DNA from 4 places in the Variovorax sp. P1_G12 genome. Region 4 is predicted to be linked to each of the others. Evidence: predicted binding sites of a transcription regulator. Region 4 holds the regulator's gene; each other region holds the start of a gene.
The links. The regulator LexA, encoded in region 4, represses DNA repair genes until DNA is damaged. The targets are predictions, from matches to a motif close to ACTGTATNNNNATACAGT.

Region 1: a site for LexA is predicted at 2,578-2,595, ahead of AC1D2O_RS17195 (PA0069 family radical SAM protein). Genes of this name have one in related genera too.
Region 2: a site for LexA is predicted at 2,058-2,075, ahead of recA (recombinase RecA). Genes of this name have one in related genera too.
Region 3: a site for LexA is predicted at 1,209-1,226, ahead of AC1D2O_RS26915 (ATP-dependent helicase). Genes of this name have one in related genera too.

Annotation. Positions count from the first base shown of each region.
Region 1 is NZ_JBFUBW010000013.1:159,082-163,252, reverse strand. It holds gene fghA (S-formylglutathione hydrolase) at 1-171, shown strand, start outside; gene AC1D2O_RS17205 (3'-5' exonuclease) at 203-814, shown strand; gene AC1D2O_RS17200 (gluconokinase) at 916-1,383, opposite strand; gene AC1D2O_RS17195 (PA0069 family radical SAM protein) at 1,469-2,563, opposite strand; gene AC1D2O_RS17190 (DOPA 4,5-dioxygenase family protein) at 2,685-3,041, shown strand; gene AC1D2O_RS17185 (glutathione S-transferase) at 3,061-3,717, opposite strand; gene AC1D2O_RS17180 (polyhydroxyalkanoate depolymerase) at 3,821-4,171, shown strand, end outside.
Region 2 is NZ_JBFUBW010000012.1:175,025-179,195, forward strand. It holds gene argC (N-acetyl-gamma-glutamyl-phosphate reductase) at 1-303, shown strand, start outside; gene recX (recombination regulator RecX) at 424-873, opposite strand; gene recA (recombinase RecA) at 884-1,996, opposite strand; gene AC1D2O_RS16175 (MarR family winged helix-turn-helix transcriptional regulator) at 2,141-2,626, shown strand; gene AC1D2O_RS16180 (response regulator) at 2,656-3,330, shown strand; gene AC1D2O_RS16185 (sensor histidine kinase N-terminal domain-containing protein) at 3,415-4,171, shown strand, end outside.
Region 3 is NZ_JBFUBW010000027.1:104,350-108,520, reverse strand. It holds gene corA (magnesium/cobalt transporter CorA) at 41-1,027, opposite strand; gene AC1D2O_RS26915 (ATP-dependent helicase) at 1,239-3,359, shown strand; gene hpf (ribosome hibernation-promoting factor, HPF/YfiA family) at 3,686-4,015, shown strand; gene AC1D2O_RS26905 (PTS sugar transporter subunit IIA) at 4,106-4,171, shown strand, end outside.
Region 4 is NZ_JBFUBW010000001.1:178,099-182,269, reverse strand. It holds gene AC1D2O_RS00935 (D-2-hydroxyacid dehydrogenase family protein) at 1-864, opposite strand, end outside; gene AC1D2O_RS00930 (hypothetical protein) at 983-1,321, opposite strand; gene lexA (transcriptional repressor LexA) at 1,470-2,144, opposite strand; gene AC1D2O_RS00920 (asparaginase) at 2,219-3,208, shown strand; gene AC1D2O_RS00915 (hypothetical protein) at 3,213-3,629, shown strand; gene AC1D2O_RS00910 (DUF6152 family protein) at 3,648-4,121, shown strand; gene adk (adenylate kinase) at 4,122-4,171, opposite strand, start outside.

The sequences.
Region 1 (4,171 bases), on a different contig from region 4:
AAATTCCTCGCCGAGCAGCTCCACCCGCATCTGTTCGAGGCCGCCTGCGCGAGCGCCGGCCAGCCGCTCACGCTGCGCCGCCACGAAGGCTACGACCACGGCTACTACTTCATCCAGAGCGTCGTTGCGGACCACCTGGCGCATCACGGCAGAAGCCTGCTGCAGGCTTGAAGACGCCATAACAGCCCAACAGACCTTTCGAATGAACGACAAGCTCCCCCCGATCCCCGAACGTGAACAGATCGCCCTGCTCGAGCCTTTCGAGGGCCTGGGCCTGGGGGACATCCGCGTGGTCGCCACAGCGCAGGACGCGGAGGCCGCCACGGCGGCGCTGCTGGCCAGCCGCGTGGTCGGCTTCGACACCGAGTCCAAGCCGACCTTCGCCAAGTTCGAAGTCTCGGGCGGACCGCATGTGGTCCAGTTCGCGACCCGCGACCAGGCCTGGCTGTTCCAGCTGCATCGCACCGAGTTCCACGGCGCGCTGGCCGCGCTGCTGGGCTCGGCCGAACTGATCAAGGCCGGCTTCGGCCTGTCGACCGACCTGAGCCTGATCCGGCAGCGCTTCGGCGTCGAGCCGCAGGCCGTGCTCGACCTCGACACCGAGTTCCGCCGCCGCGGCTACCGCAAGTCGGTCGGCGTGAAGACCGCCGTGGCGCTGGTGTTCGACCGCCGCTTCGTCAAGTCGCGCAAGGCCACGACCTCGAACTGGGCCAACCGGCAGCTGACCGACGCGCAGCTGCGTTATGCGGCCAACGACGCATATGCAGCGATCCGGGTCTTCGACGCGCTGGGGTTAAGCACTCCCCCAGGTTGACTCACTTCGTGTAGTCGCCCACCCCCTTCCGGGGGCGGCCCGGCAAAGCCGGTTCCGCGGTATCCCTGACGAATGCCGGGAAGCATCGGACGCATTCACCCTCACAGCAACGCTCGCACGCGCGCCACCAGCTCGGGCATCGGCGCCGTGGCGTCCACCTCCAGCACGCCGGGTTCGCCGACCGGGGATTCCAGCGTCGCGAACTGGTTGGCGACCAGGCTGGCCGGAAACATGTGCGCGCCGGCGCGCGCCGCCACGCGACGCTCGGCCTCCTCGCGCGTCAGCGCCATGAAGACGAAGCGCAGGCCCGGAACAGCGGAGCGCAATCGCTCGCGGTAGTCGCGCTTGAGGGCCGAACAGGTCAGCACCGCCCCACCCCGGTGACGCGCCATTTCAAGGCCCAGCGCGGTGAGCCAGCCTGCACGGTCGGCGTCGGTGAGCGCAATTCCGGCTCGCATCTTGGCAACGCTTTCGGGCGAATGGAAGTCATCGCCTTCGATCAGCGGCAGTTCCATGTCCCGCGCCAACGCGGCCCCGAGGCTGGACTTGCCGCAACCGGAAACCCCCATCACCACCCACCAGGGCGTCGTCGCTGGGGGGGGAACGCAATTTTTTGCCATTCACTGCATTGTGTAACCAAGTCGACCCATCCCGCTAGAACAGACTGCCCTGCCCCGCCGCGCCAGGTGGCCGGAACGCGCCGAGGTCGAGCGCGATGCGCTCGCGGTTGAAGCCGATGCGCCGGGTCGCCTTCTCGAAACGCTGGCGGATCAGGTCGGCCCACAGCCCGCTGCCCTTCATGCGGGTCGCGAAGTCGGCATCGTAGTCCTTGCCGCCGCGCATCTCGCGGATGCGCGCCATGATGCGGTCCGCGCGCTGCGGGTAGTGCAGCTCGAGCCATTGCTTGAACAGCGGCGCCACCTCCCACGGGAGCCGGATGACCGTATAGAAAGCGCAACGCGCTCCCGCCTCCCAGGCGGCCTCCAGCACCTGTTCCATGTCCTCGGTGACGAAGGGAATCTGCGGCGCCACGCTGACGCCGACCGGCACGCCCGCATCGGCCAGCGTGCGCAGGGTGCGCAGCCGCCGGTGCGGCGCGGCGGCGCGCGGCTCGAGCTTGCGCGCCAGCTCGCCGTCGAGCGTGGTGATCGTGACGTAGACCGCCGCCAACCGGTCGGCCGCCATCGGCGCGATCAGGTCGAGGTCGCGCTCGACCGCGCTCGATTTGGTGACCAGGCCGAAGGGATGGCGGGTTTCCTTCAGCAGTTCGATGACCGAACGCGTGAGCCGCAGCTCGCGCTCGATCGGCTGGTAGCAGTCGGTGGCGGTGCCGATCGCGATCTGGCTGGGACGATAGCCCCTGCGGCCGAGTTCGCTGCGGAGCACCTCGGCGATGTTGCGCTTGGCGATGAGCTTGGTCTCGAAATCGAGGCCGGGCGAGAGATTGAGGTAGCTGTGCGTGGGCCGCGCGAAGCAGTAGATGCAGCCGTGCTCGCAGCCGCGGTAGGGATTGAGCGATCGATCGAAGGGGATGTCGGGCGAATCGTTGTCGCTCAGCACCGACTTCACGTCCTCGAAGCGGACCTCGGTCGCCAGCGGCGGCAGGCCCTCGGACTCGGCCTCGCCTTCTTCCAGCGTGCCCCAGCCGTCGTCGAAGGCATCGCGAACGTCGCGCTCGAAGCGGTGCGGCAGGCGCGTGGCCGCGCCGCGGCCCTTGAGGGCATGCACGGGGATGAAGGTGTCGGCCATGGGGCGATCCGCATACTGTATGAAATCACAGTATTTCACCTTTTTACTCGAGATGCGGCAACCGGTTGTTAAGTTTCCGGCGCGGTGCAGCGCTAAGCTTGTCACTCTCATCGAGCCGCTCATGCCCCGCCGTCCCGAAAACCTCTACCCGCAGTACCACGCCCACATCTATTTCGGTCCCGGCACGGTCGCCCAGGCGCGCAAGATCGCCGAGGACGCGGGGCACGAACTGCTGGTCGTGGTCGGCCGGGTGCACGAGCGCCTGGTCGGCCCGCACCCGCACTGGAGCTGCCAGATCGCCTTCGATGCCGCCGAGTTCGACGAGGTCGTCGCGTGGCTGGACGGCCACCGCGGAGGCCTGGACGTGTTCGTGCACGGCGTCACCGGCAACGACTACCTGGACCACACCGCGCACGCCATGTGGCTCGGCAACGAGTCGCCGCTCGACCTGCGCATGTTCAGCCGCCCGGGCGGCTGAACCCCGCAGCGATCGGGCCTCAGAACTCGGCGTCGAGCTCGTCGATCTCGTCGGGCTCCTGCTTCGCCGCCTTGATCCATTCCTGCATCGCCGGCAGTTCCATGATGCGCTTGCAATAGCCGGCGCAGGCGGCGTCCAGCGTGACGTCGTAGGTGATGAAGCGCGTCACCACCGGCGCGTACATCGCGTCCGCCATGCACGGCTGCTTGCCGAACAGGTAGGGGCCGCCATGGGCCTGGAGGCATTCGCGCCAGATCGCGACCACGCGGTCGATGTCGGTCTGGGCGCGCGACCAGATCTTGAAGTTCGGGAACCGGGCCTTGATGTTCATCGGCAGCGAACTGCGCAACGAGCTGAAGCCGGAATGCATCTCGCCGCAGATCGCCCGGCAGATCGCCCGGGCCTCGGCATCGGCGGGCAGCAGCCCGGCCTTGGGCTTGATCTCGTGGAGGTACTCGCCGATCGCGAGCGTGTCCCAGACCTTGATGCGGCCGTGCTGCAGCGAGGGCACCAGCATCGAGGCCGACAGCAGCAGCATCTCGGCCTTCATGGCCGGATCGTCCGGCGGGATCACCTTCTCGCTGAAATCCAGCCCCGCAAGCCGGCACATCAACCAGCCGCGCAGCGACCACGCACCGTAGTTCTTGCTGCTGATGGTGAGGACGGGTTTGGCCATGGGGACGCTCCTGGGCTGCCGGATCGGCTCTGCGGGTGTGCAAGCCCCATGCCAGAACAGTGCACCGCGGCGGCTTGGCCCGCAACTTGCCTGCACTCCAGGCATGCTGTACCGGGCCTACCAAACACACACCGACCTGCTCTCGCCGTCCCGGCTCGCAGCCCAGTACCTCGGCAGCGGCGCGTGGCAGGCCCCTTCGGACCGCGGCGCCCGCCGCCGGATCGCGGCGGCCATGGAGGTCTATGCCCACATGCGGCTGACCCACACGCGGCCGGACTACGGCATCCAGAGCGTGGTGTGCGAGGGCGAGGAAGTCCCGGTGCACGAAGAGGTGGCGCTGGTCGCGCCCTTCGGCACGCTGCTGCACTTCCGCAAGAACACCAAGGCGGTGCAGCCCAAGGTGCTGCTGGCCGCACCACTGTCGGGCCATTTCGCGACACTGCTGCGCGAAACG
Region 2 (4,171 bases), on a different contig from region 4:
CTGGTGCAGCTGCCGCTGCACCTGGACGACCTGCCCGACCGCCCGACCGCGGCGCACCTGCACGATGCGCTGGCTGCGCACTACGCGAAGAGCAATACGCCGGAACGCTTCGTGAAGGTGCTGCCGCCCACGGCCGACGGCAAGATCGACGCGCTGGCGCTCAACGACACCAACGAACTCGAGATCCGCGTGTTCCCGAACGAGGACCATCGCCATGCGGTGGTCATTGCGCGGCTGGACAACCTGGGCAAGGGCGCGAGCGGCGCCGCGGTGCAGAACCTGAAATTGATGCTGAATCTGTAGCTCGCCCCCAGGTTGCCCGGCACTTCGTGTCCGGGCGCCCACCCCCTACCGGGGGCAACACCGGCGGCCCGGCAAAGCCGGTTCCGCGGTGTTTCACCAACAAGGCCGGGCTGCGCCGGCCTATTCTTCGGGGTCGTGCCGCAGGACCTTGGCCACGATGGCACCGGCGAATCCCCTCGCCATCAGGAACCGAACTTGGCGGGCGCGTTCGGTCGCATCCTGCGGCAGCTCGCCGAAGCGGCGCTTCCAGACTTCGAGCGCGCGATCGAACTCGCTGCCCTGCAGGCCGGCGACCGCCTCGGCGACCGCCTCGGGCGCGATGCCCTTGTGCAGCAATTCCTGGCGCACACGCGCCGCGCCCATGCGGGCCGCGCGCTGGTGCAGCACCGACTGCACCACCCTCGCCTCGCTGATGAAATCCTTGGCGGCCAGCTCGTCGAGGGCCCGGGCCAGGGTGCCGGGCTCTTCCTCGTATTTCTTGAGCTTGCGCTCGAGTTCAGCGCGCGAATGCTCGCGCTGGCTCAAGAGGCGCAGGGCGCGCCCCTTGAGCGACGGCGCACTGAAAGCCATGGCGGCCGGGTTACTTCTTGTCAGCCTTCTCGGCCTTCTCGGGCTTGTCGGCCTTCTCGACCGCCGCGTCGGCGCTCGCCACCGCCTCGGCCAAGAGCGGAATGCCCAGCGATTCGCGCACCTTGTTCTCGATCTCGCGCGACAGCTCGGGGTTCTCGCGCAGGAATTCGCGCGCGTTGTCGCGGCCCTGGCCGATCTTCTCGCCGTTGTAGGCGTACCAGGCGCCGGACTTGTCGACGATCTTGGCATTGACGCCCATGTCGATGATCTCGCCTTCGCGGCTGATGCCCTCGCCGAACAGGATGTCGAACTCGGCCGTCTTGAAGGGCGGGCTGACCTTGTTCTTGACCACCTTAACCTTGGTCTCGTTGCCGATCGCCTCGTCGCCCTTCTTGATGGTGCCGATGCGGCGGATGTCCAGCCGCACCGAGGCGTAGAACTTCAGCGCATTGCCGCCGGTGGTGGTTTCGGGCGAGCCGAACATCACGCCGATCTTCATGCGGATCTGGTTGATGAAGATGACCATGCAGTTGGTCTTCTTGATGGTGGCGGTGAGCTTGCGCAGCGCCTGGCTCATCAGGCGGGCCTGCAGGCCGGGCAGCGAGTCGCCCATCTCGCCTTCGATTTCGGCCTTGGGGGTGAGCGCGGCGACCGAGTCGACCACGATCAGGTCGACCGCACCCGAGCGCACCAGCGAATCGACGATCTCGAGCGCCTGCTCGCCGGTGTCGGGCTGGCTGATCAGCAGGTCGGAGAGGTTGACGCCGAGCTTCTGGGCATATTGCACGTCGAGCGCATGCTCGGCATCGACGAAGGCGCAGGTGCCGGCCTGGCGCTGCATCTCGGCGATGACCTGCAAGGTGAGCGTGGTCTTGCCCGAGGATTCAGGACCGTAGATCTCGATCACGCGGCCGCGCGGCAGGCCGCCGACGCCGAGCGCGATGTCCAGGCCCAGCGAGCCGGTGGAGACCACCTGGATGTCTTCCAGCGCCTCGCCTTCGCCGAGCCGCATGATCGTGCCCTTGCCGAACTGCTTTTCGATCTGGGCCAGCGCGGCCTGGAGGGCCTTGGCCTTTTCGCTGTTGGCGACCGAGATGCTTGCGCCTTTGACGACTGCGTCCATGTGAGAACTCCTTGAATATCAACGGGTTGCGGGAAATTCATCCCGCTGCTTTTAATTACAGGCTGGATGCTTGAACAGTAGTGTAGAGGCGTATTGATCCAGAAAAATCCAATTTTTGGTCAGTTTGCTTTACTATCGACTGTCATGTCCGGCACGCAATTTCCGATCGACCACGACACCTGGCGCCAGACCCACCTGGGCCGACTGCTGGGCCACGCGATGCGGCGCTTCGACGAGCGGGTGCTGGCGCTGATGGCGCATGACGCCGGGGTGCCGCTGGCGCTGTCGAACCTCGCGGCGCGCGCGCAGGTGAGCGCCGCCCACATCCACATCACGCGCCATCTGGCGCGCGACGGCTCGCGGCTAACCGAACTGGCCGAGCGGGCCGGCATGACCAAGCAGGCGATGGGCGCACTGGTCGACCAGTGCGAGGCCTGGGGGCTGGTGCAGCGCGGGCCCGATCCGCTCGATGCCAGGGCGCGGCGGGTGCTGTTCACCACCGACGGCCTGGCCTGGCTCGAAGCCTTCCGCAGCGCCGTGGCGCAGGCCGAGGAGGAGTTCCGCGCCAGCGTCGGCAGCGAGATCGCCACCGTGGTAACCATTGGACTCGAGGCGTACGCGGCGGCCTAGAATTCCAAGTTGTCTGGAGGCACGGCACCATGCGGATACTCATTGCGGAAGATGACCAGGTGCTGGCCGATGCCCTGCTGCGCAGCCTGCGCACCTCGGGTTCGGCGGTCGACCACGTCGCGACCGGCTCGCAGGCCGATGCCGCGCTGATGACCAACCGGGAGTTCGACCTGCTGATTCTCGACCTCGGCCTGCCCAACATGCATGGCCTCGAGATCCTCAAGCGGCTGCGCGCCCGCGGCTCTCAGCTGCCGGTGCTGGTGCTGACCGCGGCCGACAGCGTGGAGGAACGGGTCAAGGGCCTGGACTACGGCGCCGACGACTACATGGCCAAGCCCTTCTCGCTGCAGGAACTCGAGGCGCGGGTGCGCGCCCTCACGCGGCGCGGCATGGGCGGCACCAGCAACGCGATCAAGCACGGCCCGCTGGTCTACGACCAGGCCGGCCGGGTCGCGACCTTCGACGGCAAGATGCTCGAGCTGTCGGCGCGCGAGCTCGGCCTGCTCGAGGTGCTGCTGCAGCGCGCCGGACGGCTGGTGAGCAAGGACCAGCTGGTCGAGCGCCTGTGCGAATGGGGCGAGGAGGTGAGCCTCAATGCGATCGAGGTCTACATCCACCGCCTGCGCAAGAAGATCGAGAAGGGGCCGGTGCGCATCGCCACGGTGCGCGGGCTCGGCTATTGCCTCGAGAAGATCCCCTCGTAGCCGGTCCCGCTCCGTCCGGCCAGACGCTTGGTAAAACTCTTTCAGCGCGCGCAGCGCTCTCTCTTCGGCGAGATCCTCGACTGGATGCTCACGCCGCTGCTGCTGCTGGTGCCGGTCAGCATCGGCGTCACCTGGCTGGTGGCGCAGGGCATCGCGAACGCGCCCTTCGACCGGGCGCTGGAATCCAACATCCAGACCCTGGCCCGGCTGGTCGACGCGGACAACGGCCAGATCAAGTTCGTGCTGCCGCAGCCGGCGCGCGAGATCCTCGGCAGCGATGACATCGACCAGGTCTATTACCAGCTGCTCGACGGCCACGGCACGCTGCTGAGCGGCGAGCGCGACGTGCCCTTCCCGGGCACGGACGACCCGCCGGTGCCGGGCGTGGTCTACCTGCGCGACGGCCAGATGCACGGACGCACGGTGCGGATCGCCTCGCTCTGGGTCGCCGGCAGCACGCCCGACGCGCCGTTCGCGCTGCTGCAGGTGGCCGAGACGCGCGAGAAGCAGTCGGTGCTGGCCACCGAGATCATCAAGGGCGTGCTGCTGCCGCAATTCGCGATTCTGCCGCTGGCGGTGCTGCTGATCTGGCTGGCGCTGGTGCGCGGCATCAAGCCGCTGTCGGTGGTCGAGGCGCGCATCCGCGAGCGCAAGCCGGGCGACCTGAGCCCGCTCGACGAATCCTCGGTGCCGCTCGAGGTGGTGCCGCTGGTGCTGTCGGTCAACGACCTGCTGAGCAAGCTCAACGACTCGATCGGCACCCAGAAGCGCTTCCTTGCCGACGCCGCGCACCAGCTCAAGACGCCGCTGGCGGGCCTGCGCATGCAGGCCGACCTGGCCC
Region 3 (4,171 bases), on a different contig from region 4:
AGGGGAGGCGGCTACACGAAGTGAGCAAGCAACGGGGTGGTCACTTCAACCAGCCGCGCCGGCGGAAGTACCACATCGGCACCAGGGCGCTGGCGATCATCAGCACGACCGCATAGGCGTAGCCGTAGGTCAGATCGAGTTCGGGCATGAACTTGAAGTTCATGCCGTAGACGCTGGCGATCAGGGTCGGCGGCAACAGCGCCACGCTGGCCACCGAAAAGATCTTGATGGTCTTGTTCTGGTTGATGTTGATGAAGCCGACGGTCGCATCCATCAGGAAGTTGATCTTGTCGAACAGGAAGGCCGTGTGGTTGTCGAGCGATTCGATGTCGCGAAGAATCTGCCGCGCTTCCTCGAACTGCTCGGCGTTCAGCATCCGGCTGCGCATCATGAAGCTGACGGCACGGCGCGTGTCCATCACGTTGCGGCGGATGCGTCCGTTCAAGTCCTCCTGGCGCGCGATCAGGCCGAGCACCTCGCCGGCCAGCTCGTCGCTGACGTTGCCCGACAGCACCTTCTTGCCTGCCGATTCGAGCTCGTCATAGATGTTCTCGAGCGTGTCGGCCGAGTACTCGGCGTCGGCGTCGAACAGCTTCAGCAGCACTTCCTTGGCGTCCTCGATCAGCCCGGGGGCGCGCCGCGCGCGCATGCGCAGCAGGCGGAACACCGGCACGTCCTCGTCGTGGATCGAGAACAGCACGCCGCGGCTGCGCAACTCGACGTTGTGCTGGTTGAGGATGAAGGCCACGCGCACCGAGCGCGGGTTCTCGTCGTCGTCGATCAGGAAGTCGCTGCGGATGTGCAGTTCGCCGTTGTCTTCCTCGTAGAAGCGAGCCGACTCCTCGATGTCCTCGTCCATCGCGTCTTCGGGAATCGAAAGGCCGTAGTACTGCTTGATCCAGCGCTTTTCCTCGACCGTGGGCGATTCGAGATCGACCCAGATCGGCTGGAACTTGGAAAGCTCTTCGAGGGCCTCGATCTCTTCCTGGACGAGGCGGCCATTGGCAAGCGTGAAGATGTTGAGCATGGGCTCACTCCCGTGAAATGTCTGGCGGTTGGGCGAGGGGTGTGGGCGCTTTCAATTCCCTCGCCGACGACGCGTCAGAGGGGAAGTGAAAGCTGCCGAGACGGGTCGATTTCCATGCAGGAGTCTCCGGTTGCAGCGAGGCGCGATTATGTCATCCAGGCCGTGACGGCGTTGGCCTGAGGCTGGACGGACATACAGTACAGTTGCGGCGATGCAGCGCGTTGCGACACCCACTTCCCCCGGCGCCACGAGCCAGGCCGAACGGCTGGCGGAGGCGCTCGCGAAGCTCAACGACGCGCAGCGCGCCGCGGTGCTGCACGGCGTCGACGCCGCGCTCGAACCCGCGCAGCAGGACCCGCGGCCGCTGCTCGTGATCGCCGGCGCCGGCTCGGGCAAGACCAGCACGCTCGCGCACCGCGTGGCGCACCTGATCGCCGGCGGCGCCGACCCGCAGCGCATCCTGCTCCTGACCTTCTCGCGCCGCGCCGCGCAGGAGATGGAGCGCCGCGCGGGCCAAGTGCTGATGCGCGTGCTGGGCCTGGCTTCGCAGACGCCGCCGGCGCTGCCCTGGGCCGGCACCTTCCACGGCATCGGCGCACGGCTGCTGCGCGAGTACGCGGCACAGATCGGCTTGAGCGAGAACTTCACGATCCACGACCGCGGCGATGCCGAGGACCTGATGGGGCTGGTGCGCCACGACATCGGCCTGTCCTCCATGACCCGGCGCTTTCCGCAGAAGGGAACCTGCCTCTCGATCTATTCGCGCACCGTCAACACCTGTGCGCCGCTGGCCCGGGTGCTGAAGGAAGCCTTTCCCTGGTGCGCCGAATGGGAGGGCGAACTGAAGAAGCTGTTCGGCGCCTATGTAGCGGCCAAGCAGCAGCAACAGGTGCTCGACTACGACGACCTGCTGCTGTACTGGGAAGGCATGGTGGCCGAGCCCGCGCTGGCCGCCCAGATCGGCGCGCGCTTCGACCACGTGCTGGTCGACGAATACCAGGACACCAACCTGCTGCAGGCCGCCATCCTGCGCGCTCTCAAGCCCGATGGCCGCGGCCTGACGGTGGTGGGTGACGACGCCCAGTCGATCTATTCCTTCCGCGGCGCGACGGTGCGCAACATCCTCGACTTCCCGCATCAGTTCGCGCAGCCCGCGCGCGTCGTCACGCTGGAGCGCAACTACCGCTCGACGCAGCCGATCCTCGATGTGTCGAACGCCGTGATCGCGGCCGCCGCCGAACGCCATGCCAAGACCCTCTGGACCGACAAGCCCTCGGCCGGACGGCCGCAGTTGGTGCTGGTGCCCGACGAGGCCCAGCAGGCGCGCTTCGTCGCCGAACGCGTGCTCGCGCACCGCGAAGGCGGCCTGGCGCTGAAGTCGCAGGCGGTGCTGTTCCGCACCTCGAGCCACAGCGCCGCGCTCGAGCTGGAACTGGCGCGGCGCAACATTCCTTTCGTGAAGTACGGCGGCCTCAAGTTCCTCGAGGCCGCCCACGTGAAGGACCTGCTCGCGGTGCTGCGCTTCGCGCAGAACCCGCGCGGCCGCATGGCCGGCTTTCGCGTCACGCAGATGATCCCGGGCATCGGTCCCGTCACCTCGACGCGCCTGCTCGATGCGATGGCCGAGGCCGCCGATCCCGGCGCCGCGGTGCAGGCCTTCGTGCCGCCGGCCGCGGCGCAGGTCGAATGGGCCCGCTTCGCAGCCATCGACGCCGCCCTGCGCGATCCCGCGCTGGCCTGGCCGGCCGACATGGATCTCGCGCTGCAGTGGTATGTCCCGCACCTGGAGCGCCTGCACGACGATGCCGGCCTGCGCCGCGGCGATGTCGAGCAGCTCGCGCGGCTGGCCGCCGGCTATGCCTCGCGCGAGCGCTTCCTGACCGAACTCACGCTGGATCCGCCCGAGGCCACCAGCGACCGGCCCGGACCGCCGCTGCTCGACGAGGACTACCTGATCCTCTCGACCATCCATTCGGCCAAGGGGCAGGAGTGGAGCTCGGTCCACGTGCTCAACGTGGTCGACGGCTGCATCCCGGCCGACGTGGCGCAGGGCGCCCACGAACTCGAGGAGGAGCGCCGGCTGCTCTATGTCGCGATGACCCGCGCCCGCGACCACCTGCACCTGCTGGTGCCGCAGCGCTTCTACGTCACGCAGCAGGCGGTGCGCGGCGACCGCCACCTCTATGCCGGCCGCACGCGCTTCATCACCGCGGCCGATGCCGAGCTTTTCGAACGCCAGACCTGGCCGCCGCCGCCCGAGCGCGCGCCGCACGTGCCGCCGCCGGCCGCCACCATCGACCTCCTGAGCCGGATGCGGGCCAGCTGGCGCTGACCGGAAGCCCTTCGACTCGCGGGGTCGCTGGCGTTTGGGGCGGACCTGGGTTTGCTTCCAGTCGATCGGCTGCGGCTGCGTGCCCCGGGGCTCGCAAGCTATCAAATCGATAGCGTGTGACAAAGTTCCCTTGATCTGGCGCAGAGCCCTGGCACAGAGGGATTGCAATTCGATGACAGCATGGGCATAGTGAACCGAACCCTCTCGCTTCCCCCTCTCTTTTCTTCTCTTCCCTTCCCCTCATCCCCCTCTCGTTTCCCCCGGCTACGCCTTTGTTTCCAGAGGCGCGGCTATTTCCCCCAACCGTCAATTCCAGGAGGTCATTCATGAATCTGACGATCAGCGGTCATCACCTCGACGTCACACCTGCTTTGCGCAACTACGTTACGAGCAAGCTGGACCGGATCACCCGGCATTTCGACCAGGTGGTCGATGTCAAGGTGATTCTCACGGTGGAAAAGCAGAAGGAAAAGGAGCGCCGGCAACGGGCCGAGTGCAATATCCACGTCAAGGGCAACGACATGTTCGCGGAATCGAGCCACGCTGATCTCTATGCTGCCGTCGACGACCTGGTCGACAAGCTCGACCGGCAGGTCGTGCGCCACAAGGATCGCCTGCAGGATCACCACCACGAAGCACCCAAGCGCGTGATGTAGTTCCGCTGTTCGGGCAAATACTCTTGCGGGCCGCCTTTGGGCGGCCCTTTGCTTTTTGTGGGGTGGGTGCATAATCGCCCCCGCCCCAACATGAACCGACTCGCGTCCATCCTGCCGCCCGCTCAAGTGCTCGTGAGCGTCGACGCCACTAGCAAG
Region 4 (4,171 bases):
GTTCTCGAGCCGCAGCAGCGCATGGCCCTGCAGCGGCGGCTCGCTCTCGAAGACGTCGATCGCCGCCAGCCCGGGCCGGCCGCGGTTGAGTGCCGCCAGCAGCGCATCCTGCTCGACCAGTTCGGCGCGCGAGGTGTTGACGAACAATGCGGTCGGCTTCATGCGCGAGAGATCCTCGAGCGTGACCAGGCCCCGCGTCTCGTCGGTCAGCCGCAGATGCACCGACAGCACGTCGGCCGCGGCAAAGAAGGTCTCGCGGTCGGACGCGACCTGGAAGCCGTCGGAGCGTGCCTTGGCACAACTCTGTTCGCGGCCCCAGATCACGACCTGCATGCCGAATGCCTGGCCGTAGCGCGCCACCAACTGGCCGATGCGCCCGTAGCCCCAGATGCACAGCGTCTTGCCCTTGAGCACCGAGCCGAGACCGAAATTCGGTGGCATCGAGGCCGATTTGAGGCCCGCCTGCTGCCAGGCGCCATGTTTCAGGTTGCTGATGTACTGCGGCAGCCGGCGCATCGCGGCCATGATCAGGGCCCAGGTCAGTTCGGCCGGTGCCAGCGGCGAGCCCGAGCCCTCGGCCACGGCGATGCCCTGCTCGGTGCAGGCGTTGACGTCGACATGGCTGCCGACCCGGCCGGTCTGCGAGATCAGCTTGAGCTTGGGCAGCTTCTCGATCAGTTGCCTGGAGATCTGGGTGCGCTCGCGGATCAACACGATCACATCGGCGTCCTTCAGGCGCACCGAGAGTTGGCCAATGCCCTTGACCGTGTTGGTGTAGACCTTGGCCGCATAGGCGTCGAGCTTGGAGGCGCAGCTCAGCTTGCGCACCGCATCCTGATAGTCGTCGAGGATCACAATGTTCATGGCGTGCCATTGTGCCTCGCACGACCGGGATGCTGTGTCGGCGTATCTCGACTTGTCTGCTGCATCGGCCCGGATTGCCGGCGCCTGCTCGACGCCGGCATCCGCCTCGCGGGCGGGCTCAGTGCATGTGGGCCGGCCGGGGCGTGGCCTCGGCGGCCTCCAGCGCCACCAGGCGGTCGAGCTCCGCACACACATCCGCCATGCGGCCCGAGATCACCACACGACCGGCGGCCCGGCCCGGCTGTTGCGCGTCGACCGTCCGGACGACGCGCAGGGGGCGTGCCGGCGCACCTGCGGCCGCCGGAGCGCCCTGGCGAAGCCCGCAGCTGGGACGAACGCCGACGTAGCGCAGGCCCGATGACATCGTGCGGCCCGGACGGCGCCGTGGCATCCAGCGGTTGGCCAGCGACTGCAGCGGCGTCAGAAGATCAGCAATGCTGAGGAGAGCGATTCCCATGTGAACTCCAGAAAAATCAGAGGTTGAACACAGGCAGGATTGCTTTCATCGGCCTCGACAGGGTGATGGCTCTTCGCGCCATACGCCCGCCACCTGTTGCGGCCGGATCGGATGCGCATGCGTGACCGCAGGCGCGGAACTGGCCGGCTTACATCAGCATCGTGTTGCGGATCAGGCCGACCGCCAGGCCCTCGATTTCGAAGGGCTCGCCGGGCTGGACCACGATCGTGGGGTAGTCGGGGTTCTCGGCGTGCAGCTCGATGACCTGCTTGTTGCGCTTCAGGCGCTTGACCGTGACTTCGTCTCCCAGCCGCGCCACGACGATCTGGCCGTTGCGGGCTTCCTTGGTGGCCTGGACCGCCAGCAGGTCGCCGTCCATGATGCCGGCGTCGCGCATGGACATGCCACGCACCTTGAGCAGGTAGTCGGGTTGGCGCTGGAAGAGGGTGTTCTCGACGTAGTAGGTCTTGTCGACGTGTTCCTGGGCGAGGATCGGCGATCCGGCGGCGACGCGGCCGATCAGCGGCAATGCCAGCTGTGCCATGCCCGGCAGGGAGAGCGAGAACTGGTTGTTGCGGGATTCGTTGAGGGAGCGCAGTGCGTCGCCCTTGAGCCGGATGCCACGCGAGGTGCCGCTCACGAGCTCGATGACACCCTTGCGCGCCAGCGCCTGGAGATGCTCTTCGGCTGCGTTGGCCGACTTGAACCCGAGTTCGGCGGCGATCTCGGCCCGCGTGGGGGGCGCACCGGTGCGTGCGATGGCGCTCTGGATCAGATCCAGAATCTGCTGCTGGCGGGCTGTAAGCTTGACTGCGAACTGCATGGTGACTCCTGACGGGGTACTGGCTAAACGTCCAGTACCTGTATTTTTAACCAGTTTTGAAAAGTTGGCAAGCCATGGACCCCATCTCCCTGAACCGTGAGCGCCGCGTGATCGTCCTGGGCACCGGCGGCACCATCGCCGGGCGTGCCGGCACTGCGAGCGACAACATCGGCTACACCGCCGGCGAGGTCGGCGTCGCCGATCTGCTGCACGGCATCGACGCTCCTGCTGGCATCGGGCTCGAGGCCGAGCAGGTGTCGCAGGTCGACAGCAAGGACATGGGCGTCGCCATCTGGCGGACGCTGGCGCAGCGCTGCGCCCACTGGCTCGCAGAGCCGGATGTGGCGGGCATCGTCATCACGCACGGGACCGACACGCTGGAGGAAACCGCGTTCTTCCTCCAGTCGGTGCTGGCGCCTTCGAAGCCGGTGGTCCTGACCTGCGCGATGCGGCCGGCCAGCGCCCTTGCACCCGACGGACCACAGAACCTGCGCGATGCCATCGTCGTTGCCGCGACGCCGCAGGCGTGCGGCGTGGTCGCCGTCTGCGCGGGGACCGTTCACGGCGCCCTCGAGGTCCGGAAGGTCCATACCTACAGGCTCGATGCCTTCGATTCGGGCGATGCCGGCCCGCTGGCCTATGTCGAGGAAGGCACGGTGCGCCTGCTCAGGTGCTGGCCGGCAGGCGACCCGGCCGCCCGAGCCGTCTTCGATCGCATGGCGGGCGCGGCGACCTGGCCCCGCGTGGAGATCCTCGCGAGCCATGCCGAAGCGCGCGGCACCCTCGTCGATGCGCTGCTCGAGGAGCGCCGGCGCGGCGCCGTCGAGCCGGTGCAGGGGATCGTGCTGGCCGCGACCGGCAATGGCACGCTGCACCACGCGCTGGAAGCCGCGGCGCTTCGGGCGCAGGCCGAGGGCGTGGCGGTGGTGCGCGCGACGCGCTGCGCCGAAGGGCGGATCCTGCCGAGACCCGACCAGCGGCTGCGCGACGCCGGGGCGCTGAGTCCGGTCAAGGCGCGGATCGCGCTGATGCTCGAACTGCAGGCGGCCGGCCCGGCCGCCTGACCCCATGCTCGACGCGCTGCGCACGATCCCTTGGGCCTATCCGGCGCTCGAGGTCGCGCACATCGTCGGCATCGCGCTGCTCCTGGGCAATCTGGTGGCGCTCGAGGTTCGGGTGTTCGGCCGTGCGGCCGCCTTGCCGATCATGGGGCTGGCCAGGCTGTCGCTGACCATCGCGCTGACGGGCTTCGCGCTCGCGGCAGCCAGCGGATCTCTGATGTTCGCCACTCAGCCCGCAGAGCTGCTCGCCAACCGCGTGTTTCTGGTGAAGATGGGGCTGTTGCTCGTGGCCGGCTGCAACGCGCTGTGGTTCCACGGCCGCCGCTCGCTGGCGAAACTTGACTGGCTGGCGCGGGTACAGATGTTGTCGTCCACTGCGATCTGGCTGGCCGTCGTGTTCTGCGGCCGCTGGATCGCCTACTGAGCGAAAGGAGCCCCCTGCATGAAACGTCGCAGCCTGATGTTCGCCGTTGCAGCGCTGCCCGCAGCGATGCCGTTCGCCTGGGCCCACCACGGATGGAGCAGTTTCGACCAGGACCGGCCGCTCTACCTGGAAGGCAAGGTGGTGAGCGCGCGCTGGCAGAACCCGCACGCCGAGCTGGTGATCGAAGTACCGCCCGACCTCAAGACGCCCGGCGACCTGTCGAAACGCGAATTGCCGGCGCAGAGCGCCCCGGTCGACGGCCCCGGCCTGCTGGCGAAGGCCACGGTGCCGCGACGCAAGGACCGTCAGTGGGAACTCGAGCTGGCGCCGCTGACGCGGATGGAGGCCTGGAAGGTGCGCGAGATCCAGCCGGGGACCCCTGTCTCGGCTGTCGGTTTCGGCACCAAGGACGAGAAGGGCGACGCCGTGATGCGGGTCGAGTACCTGTTCGTCGACGGCAAGGCCTACGGGCTGCGTTCCAGCCCGGCCTGATCAGCTGATCAGGGCGGCGAGCGCGCGCTGAGTGATGTCGTCGACGCTGC